Regions from separate parts of the Streptomyces sp. NPDC058279 genome, predicted to be linked through region 1. Evidence: riboswitches for the same ligand, from Rfam matches in the RefSeq annotation. Region 1 holds a riboswitch; the other holds the start of a gene.

The links. Region 1 has a riboswitch for glycine ahead of gcvP (aminomethyl-transferring glycine dehydrogenase). Riboswitches for the same ligand answer to the same signal wherever they lie in the genome.
Region 2: linked by a shared signal. The riboswitch ahead of gcvT (glycine cleavage system aminomethyltransferase GcvT) and the one ahead of gcvP (aminomethyl-transferring glycine dehydrogenase) in region 1 are both predicted to bind glycine.

Annotation. Positions count from the first base shown of each region.
Region 1 is NZ_JBHVYA010000001.1:970,967-974,478, forward strand. It holds gene gcvP (aminomethyl-transferring glycine dehydrogenase) at 1-2,117, opposite strand, end outside; glycine riboswitch at 2,316-2,414, opposite strand; gene ACFVXJ_RS04695 (PRC-barrel domain-containing protein) at 2,533-2,919, shown strand; gene ACFVXJ_RS04700 (DNA polymerase IV) at 2,916-3,512, opposite strand, start outside.
Region 2 is NZ_JBHVYA010000009.1:83,343-86,854, reverse strand. It holds gene gcvH (glycine cleavage system protein GcvH) at 1-121, opposite strand, end outside; gene gcvT (glycine cleavage system aminomethyltransferase GcvT) at 267-1,382, opposite strand; glycine riboswitch at 1,544-1,647, opposite strand; gene ACFVXJ_RS18900 (AAA family ATPase) at 1,872-2,510, shown strand; gene ACFVXJ_RS18895 (enhanced serine sensitivity protein SseB) at 2,861-3,512, shown strand, end outside.

The DNA.
Region 1 (3,512 bases):
TTCAGGTGCGAGACGTCACCGCCGAAGTGGCCCGGCTTGGCCAGACCCACCAGGGCGTTGAGGTTGGCGCCGTCCACGTAGACCTGGCCGCCCGCCTCGTGCACCTGGGCGCAGATGTCGGCGACGTGCTCCTCGAACACACCGTGCGTCGAGGGGTAGGTGATCATCAGGACGGCGAGTTCGTCGCGGTACTGCTCGATCTTGGCGCGCAGGTCGTCCGCGTCCACCTCGCCGTCGTCGGCGGTCTTGACGACGACGACCTTCATGCCGGCCATCACGGCGCTGGCGGCGTTCGTGCCGTGCGCGGAGGACGGGATGAGACAGATGGTGCGTCGGTCGTCACCGTTCGCGCGGTGGTAGGCGCGGACGGCCAGCAGGCCCGCGAGCTCGCCCTGGGAACCGGCGTTCGGCTGGATCGAGACCTTGTCGTAGCCGGTGACCTCGCAGAGTCGTTCCTCCAGCTCGGTGATGAGCGTGAGGTAACCCTCCGCCTGCTCCACCGGGGCGAACGGGTGCATCTGGCCGAACTCGGGCCAGGTGACCGGCTCCATCTCGGTGGTCGCGTTGAGCTTCATCGTGCAGGAACCCAGCGGGATCATGCCGCGGTCCAGCGCGTAGTCCTTGTCCGCGAGCTTGCGCAGGTAGCGCAGCATGGCGGTCTCGCTGCGGTGCTGGTGGAACACCGGGTGGGTCAGGTAGGCGTCCGAGCGCAGCAGGCCCTCGGGCAGCGTGTCCTCGGTGGTGGCGTCGAGGGCCTCGATGTCGGCGGTGACGCCGAAGGCGCCCCAGACGGCCTCGATGTCGGCGCGCAGCGTGGTCTCGTCGCAGGAGACGGAGACGAGGTCGTCGTCCACCCGGTAGAGGTTGACCCCGCCCTCGCGGGCGGCGGCCACGACCTCGGCGGCGCGCCCGGGGACCCGGGCGGTGACGGTGTCGAAGTAGGCGCCGTGCACGACCTCCACCCCGCCGGCCGTCAGGCCCGCGGCGAGCAGGGCGGCGTAGCGGTGGGTGCGGCGGGCGATCGTGCGCAGGCCGTCCGGACCGTGGTAGACGGCGTACATTCCGGCCATGACGGCGAGCAGCACCTGCGCGGTGCAGATGTTGCTGGTGGCCTTCTCGCGGCGGATGTGCTGTTCGCGCGTCTGCAGCGCGAGGCGGTACGCCTTGTTGCCGTCCGCGTCGACGGAGACGCCCACCAGCCGGCCGGGCAGCGAACGGGCGTGCTTGGCCTGGACGGCCATGTAGCCGGCGTGCGGTCCGCCGAAGCCCATCGGGACACCGAAGCGCTGCGTGGTGCCGACGGCGATGTCGGCGCCCAGCTCGCCCGGGGAGGTCAGCAGGGTCAGCGCGAGCAGGTCGGCGGAGACGGTGACGATGGCACCGAGCTCGTGCGCCCGGTCGATGACCGGCTTGATCTCCCGCACGGCACCGGACGCGCCGGGGTACTGGAGCAGCACGCCGAAGACACCGCGCTCGGCGATCTCGGCCGGGATGCCCTCGGACAGGTCCGCGACGACGACCTCGACCCCGATCGGCTCGGCGCGGGTCTCGATCACGGCGATGGTCTGGGGCAGCGCGTCGGCGTCGATCAGGAAGACGCCGCCCTTGACCTTGCCGACGCGGCGGGCCAGGGACATGGCTTCGGCGGCCGCGGTGCCCTCGTCGAGCAGGGAGGCGCCGGAGGTCGGCAGACCGGTCAGGTCGGCGACGACGGTCTGGAAGTTCAGGAGCGCCTCCAACCGGCCCTGCGAGATCTCCGGCTGGTACGGGGTGTAGGCCGTGTACCAGGCCGGGTTCTCCATGACGTTGCGCAGGATCACCGGCGGCGTGAAGGTGCCGTGGTAACCGAGACCGATCATGGAGGTGAGGACCTGGTTGCGGTCGGCGAGCGAGCGCAGCTCGGCCAGCACCTCGGCCTCGGTCCGTGCCTCGGGCAGGTTCAGCGCGGCCGCGGTCTTGATCACATCCGGTACCGCGGCGGCGGTCAGTTCGTCCAGGGAGCCGTAGCCCACCTGGGCGAGCATCTTGGCCTGCGCCTCGGCATCCGGGCCGATGTGGCGCTGCTCGAAGGGGATGCCTCGCTCCAGCTGAGAGAGCGGAATGCGGTTGGCGGTCATGTACGGAGGCCTCCTGGTCGTACGACCTGCGAGGGGCACCACGGCGCGGGCACCCGGACGGCCTCCCCCTCTGTCATCTCAACCTGAGAGCTTCACCGGAGTCGCGGGAACGGGCCCACGAGATCCGGCTTTCACCGTCGGTGAGGAGGGGAACCGGCACTGCGCGCCCGGTACCCGCCCCTGCTTTCCAGAGTGGCCTCGTCACGTGCGGTACGTATGCCTGAGAGATTCCGGGGAGGATTTGCTCCTTCGGCGCCTCCGTCATGCTCACTCGGAGGACTCTCCCGCACAGGGTCAACAGCCGTCACCCAGCCTACCAGCGAGGATCTGGAAGCTCCCTCGAGTGGCCCCCTGCGCGGATATGCCCTTCTGTAGTCATTACGGAGGAGTTGCGACCACTTGGAGGGACCGGACCGTGCAGCCCGACATCGATCCCCGCAGTCTCATCGGCCGCAAGGCGTTCGACCGCAATGGCGCGAAGATCGGCACCGTGGACGAGGTCTACCTCGACGATGCCACCGGCGTACCGGAATGGGCGGCCGTCCGCACCGGCCTGTTCAGTCGGGACGCCTTCGTCCCACTGGAGCCCAGTGAGGTGGTCGACGACACCCTCCGGGTGCCCTTCGAACGCTCCCTGATCAAGGACGCCCCGGACTTCGGCGTCGGCCGCCACCTCTCCCCGGAACAGGAACTCCAGCTCTACCACCACTACGGGCTGGACGTGACGCTCCCCGCGGACTTCCACCACCCCCCGCCCGCGCAACAGCCCCGGGACTTCGGCAGCCTGGCCGGCGAAGGCTAGGGAGCGTCCGACACCCCCTGGTCCGAGCCCGGCTCCTCCTCCCCCACGAGCGGAAGCGGATCGGACGGCTCCAGCTCGGGGTCGTCCAGCCGGAAGGTCCGTACGCGCCCGGGCGCCGATCCGGGCCGTTCGAAGCGCACGGTCACCCGGCCCACCCCGCTGCCCTGGACCCAACCCGGGCCGTAGACCGCGTGCCGGACGTCACTGCCGGCCGGCCAACGGCGCTCGGCGGCCGGCTCCGGCGCCCGCCCGTCCCCGGTGGCCGGTACGGGTGCCACGGCCGGACCGGCCTCCCCACCCGGCAAACGCGCCCCGTCCGGCCCATCGGGCTCCCCCGTCCCCGCCGCGCCGGGGTCAGGGCCCTCACCCGTCGCCGGCGCGTCGGCCTGCGCGAACAGGTCCTCCTGCGTGTAGTCCGCGAGCCCAGTCACCCCGACGCCCAGCAGCCGCACCCCACCCGTGGTGTCCACGGACTCCAGCAGCCGGGCGGCCGCCTCCCGCACCACCACCGGGTCGTCGGTCGGGCCCCGCAGCGTCTCCGAGCGGGTCAGCGTCGAGAAGTCGTAGCGGCGCACCTTCAGCACGATGGTGCG
Region 2 (3,512 bases), on a different contig from region 1:
AGACGACGTCACCGAGCGCGTTGGCCGCGAACTCCGTGATGCCGACCGTCGAGACGCCGTCCTCGGCGTTCGACAGCCACTCGTGCTCCTTGCTGAAACGCAGCTGCTGGGGGTTGCTCATGACCTGATTCTCCTGGATGCGGGGGAGTGGATACGAACGGTGGTCTCGGGTACTGGGACAGCGCCGTACGGGTGCCGTACGCCGGCGGTACGGCCGCCGTACGGGGCTCCGTGCGGCGGTGACGCGGTACGGGGTCGGTGCGGAACTACTTCTGCCGCTTGTAGAAGGGCAGGGCCACGACCTCGTAAGGCTCATGCGTACCGCGAATGTCCACGCCGACGCCGGAGGTACCGGGCGCGGCGTGCGCCGCGTCCACGTACGCCATCGCGATCGGCTTGCCCAGCGTCGGCGACGGGGCGCCGGAGGTGACCTCGCCGATGACCTCGCCGTCGGCGACCACCGGGAAACCGGCGCGCGGGACCCGGCGGCCCTCGGCGATCAGACCGACCAGCTTGCGCGGCGGATTCGTTGCGGCGCGCTCGGCGGCCTCCTCCAGTGCCCGGCGACCGACGAAGTCGACCTCCTTCTCGAACTTCACGACCCGACCCAGACCCGCGTCGAACGGGGTCAGGGAGGTGGTCAGCTCGTGCCCGTACAGCGGCATGCCGGCCTCCAGGCGCAGCGTGTCGCGGCAGGACAGCCCGGCCGGGACCAGGCCGACGCCCTCGCCGGCCTTCGTCAGCGCCTGCCACAGCTCCACGGCGTGCTCGGGGGAGACGAACAGCTCGAAGCCGTCCTCGCCGGTGTAGCCCGTACGCGCGATCAGCGCGGGGACGCCGGCGACCGTGCCGGGCAGGCCCGCGTAGTACTTGAGCCCGTCGAGGTCGGCGTCGGTGAGGGAGGCCAGGATGCCGGGGGACTCCGGGCCCTGGACGGCGATCAGCGCGTACGCGTCCCGGTCGTCGCGGACCTCGGTGTCGAAGCCGGCGGCGCGCTCGGTCAGGGCGTCCAGGACGACCTGGGCGTTGGAGGCGTTGGCGACGACCATGTACTCGCTCTCGCCGAGGCGGTAGACGATCAGGTCGTCGAGGATGCCGCCGTCCTCCTGGCAGATGTGCGTGTAGCGGGCGCGGCCGACACCCACGGTGGAGATGTTGCCGACCAGCGCGTAGTCCAGCGCCTTGACGGCCTCGGGGCCGGTCAGGGTGATCTCGCCCATGTGGGACAGGTCGAAGAGACCGGCCTTCGTGCGCACGGCGGTGTGCTCGTCGCGCTCACTGGCGTAGCGCAGCGGCATGTCCCAGCCCGCGAAGTCGGTCATGGTCGCACCGAGCGAGCGGTGCAGCGCGTCGAGCGCGGTCAGGCGGGGGGCAGTGCTCATGGGTGTGGCTCCCGGGTCCCAGGGCATGACATGACGAGGACGATCCTCCCCATCTGTCATCGGAACCTGAGAGGTTCGCCGAGAGTTCCCGCACCGGGCGGGACGCGTCGTCGGCTTGCACCTTGGGTGGAGCTGTCGAACAGCCCGCTTTTCAGATCTGCCTCATCCACGCGGTACGGGGCCTGAGAGATTCAAGGGAGGAACTTGCTCCTTCGGCGCCCGGGCACGACCTCACGGCGTGCCGGGACTCTCCCGCGCGGATTCAAGCGGCCGGTATGCAGTTGGTGTCCAGATGGCGCACATCATTGCACGAGGTGGGCGGGAGCGGGCGGGCGGCCCCGAAAGTCCGCGCGGACCCGAGCGGGGCTTGAGTGGGCGCGCGCGGGCGGCGCGGGTGGGCGCGGGTGGGCGGGGTGGAACCGGGTGGGCCGGATTACCGTCTCTTTACATTCAGGTGCGGGGGAGGCGATCGCTGTGCGGAGGTTCGGATTGCCGGCTTTGACGGGGACGCTCGACGGGGTCCCGGCGCAGCGTCGGGCACCGGCGTCGGTGCGGCCGGGACGGGTCCGCGACCTGCGGGGGTCGGCGGCGCGGGGGCCGCGCCGGCTCGGCTTCGCGGCGGGGGACATCGTGGTGGTGTCCGGCCTGCCCGGCGGTGGCAAGAGCACGCTGATCAGACGGGTCGCCGGGGTCGTCGCGATCGACTCGCAGGACACCCGGGAGCGGTGGGAGCGGCGGGTGCCGGGGGCGGTCCCGTACGCCGTGTACCGGCCGGTGGTGCGGGCGGCGCACTACTGGGGGCTGTGGCGGGTGGTGCGCTCGGGGGCTTCGGTGGTGGTGCACGACTGCGGGAGCCGGGCGTGGGTACGGCGGCTCCTGGCGCGGGCGGCGCGGCGGCGGGGCCGGGCGTTGCATCTGCTGCTGTTGGACGCGACCGCGGGGGAGGCGTTGGCGGGGCAGGCGGAGCGGGGGCGGCGGGTGTCGGCGTACGCCTTCGCCCGCCACCGGGCGGCGGTGGCCCGCCTGATCCGCGCCGCGGAAGCGGGCCGCCCCCCGGCCGGCTGCGCCTCGGTCACCCTCCTCGACCGCCGCTCCGCCGCCGCGCTCACCGGCATCACCTTCCCCTGACCGGTCCCCCGCGCCACCTTCAGCGCCGGGTCGGCACATCCAGCCTCGCCGGCGTTTGAGGCGCGGGGGCCCGGCACACCCCCGGGGCCCGCCGCCCCGGGGTGTGGGGGGGGCGGGGGCGGCGGGCCCCCCCCCGGGGGCCGGGCGGCGCGGGGTGCCCGGGGGCCCCCCCCCCGCCCCCGCCCCTCAAACGCCGGCGAGGCTGAAAATGCTGGCCCCACGCCTCGAACGCCGGCGAGGCTGAGTTCGCGCCCGCGAGCTGGGGCCGAGCCGGCGACCCGGGGCCCGGGGGGTCAGGGCGACGGAATAAGGTCGGCGGGACAACGCGGAGCGACAGGCGGAGGCGGCAGATGCACGGCGGCGGGTGGCCCGACAACGAGCTGGAACACGTGCTCGGCGCGGCCCTGGGGCAGGCGGACGCCGGCGCCCGGATCCTGGAGGTGCTCGGCCGCAGCCCGGTCTGGGTGCCGCTGCCCACCGGCGGCGGCCCCGAGCACACCGCCCTCAACCTCCCGACCATGCTCATCGGCGGCGCGGCGTACGTCCCGGTCTACAGCTCCGAGGCCCAGTTCCGCGTCTGCGTCGGCACCGCCATGGACTTCGCCGTCGCCCCCGCCGTCGAATTCGCCCGCGGCCTGCCCCCACAGCTCGGCATCGCCCTCAACCCCGAGGGCGCCGTCGGCGTCCCGCTCCCCCCGCCCGCCGTCGCGGAACTCTGCCGCACCGGCCGTACCCCACTCGACGGCCCCGCCACCGGTGGCCGCGTCCGGCTCTACGAGCCCGACTGGCAGGACGACCCGGTGGACTTCCTCACCGCCGCCGCCGAGGAGTTCCGCGCCACGGGCGTGGTCGCCGCCGCCCACCGCTGCCTCGCCAGCGTCGAGGGCGGGGCGCCCCAGCTCTACATCGGTGTCCAGCTGATGGGATGGGATCCCGAGTCCCGGAACGCCCCGCTGGAGGCCCTCGGCCGGGCGCTGACCCGCGTAGCGCCGCCCTGGCCGG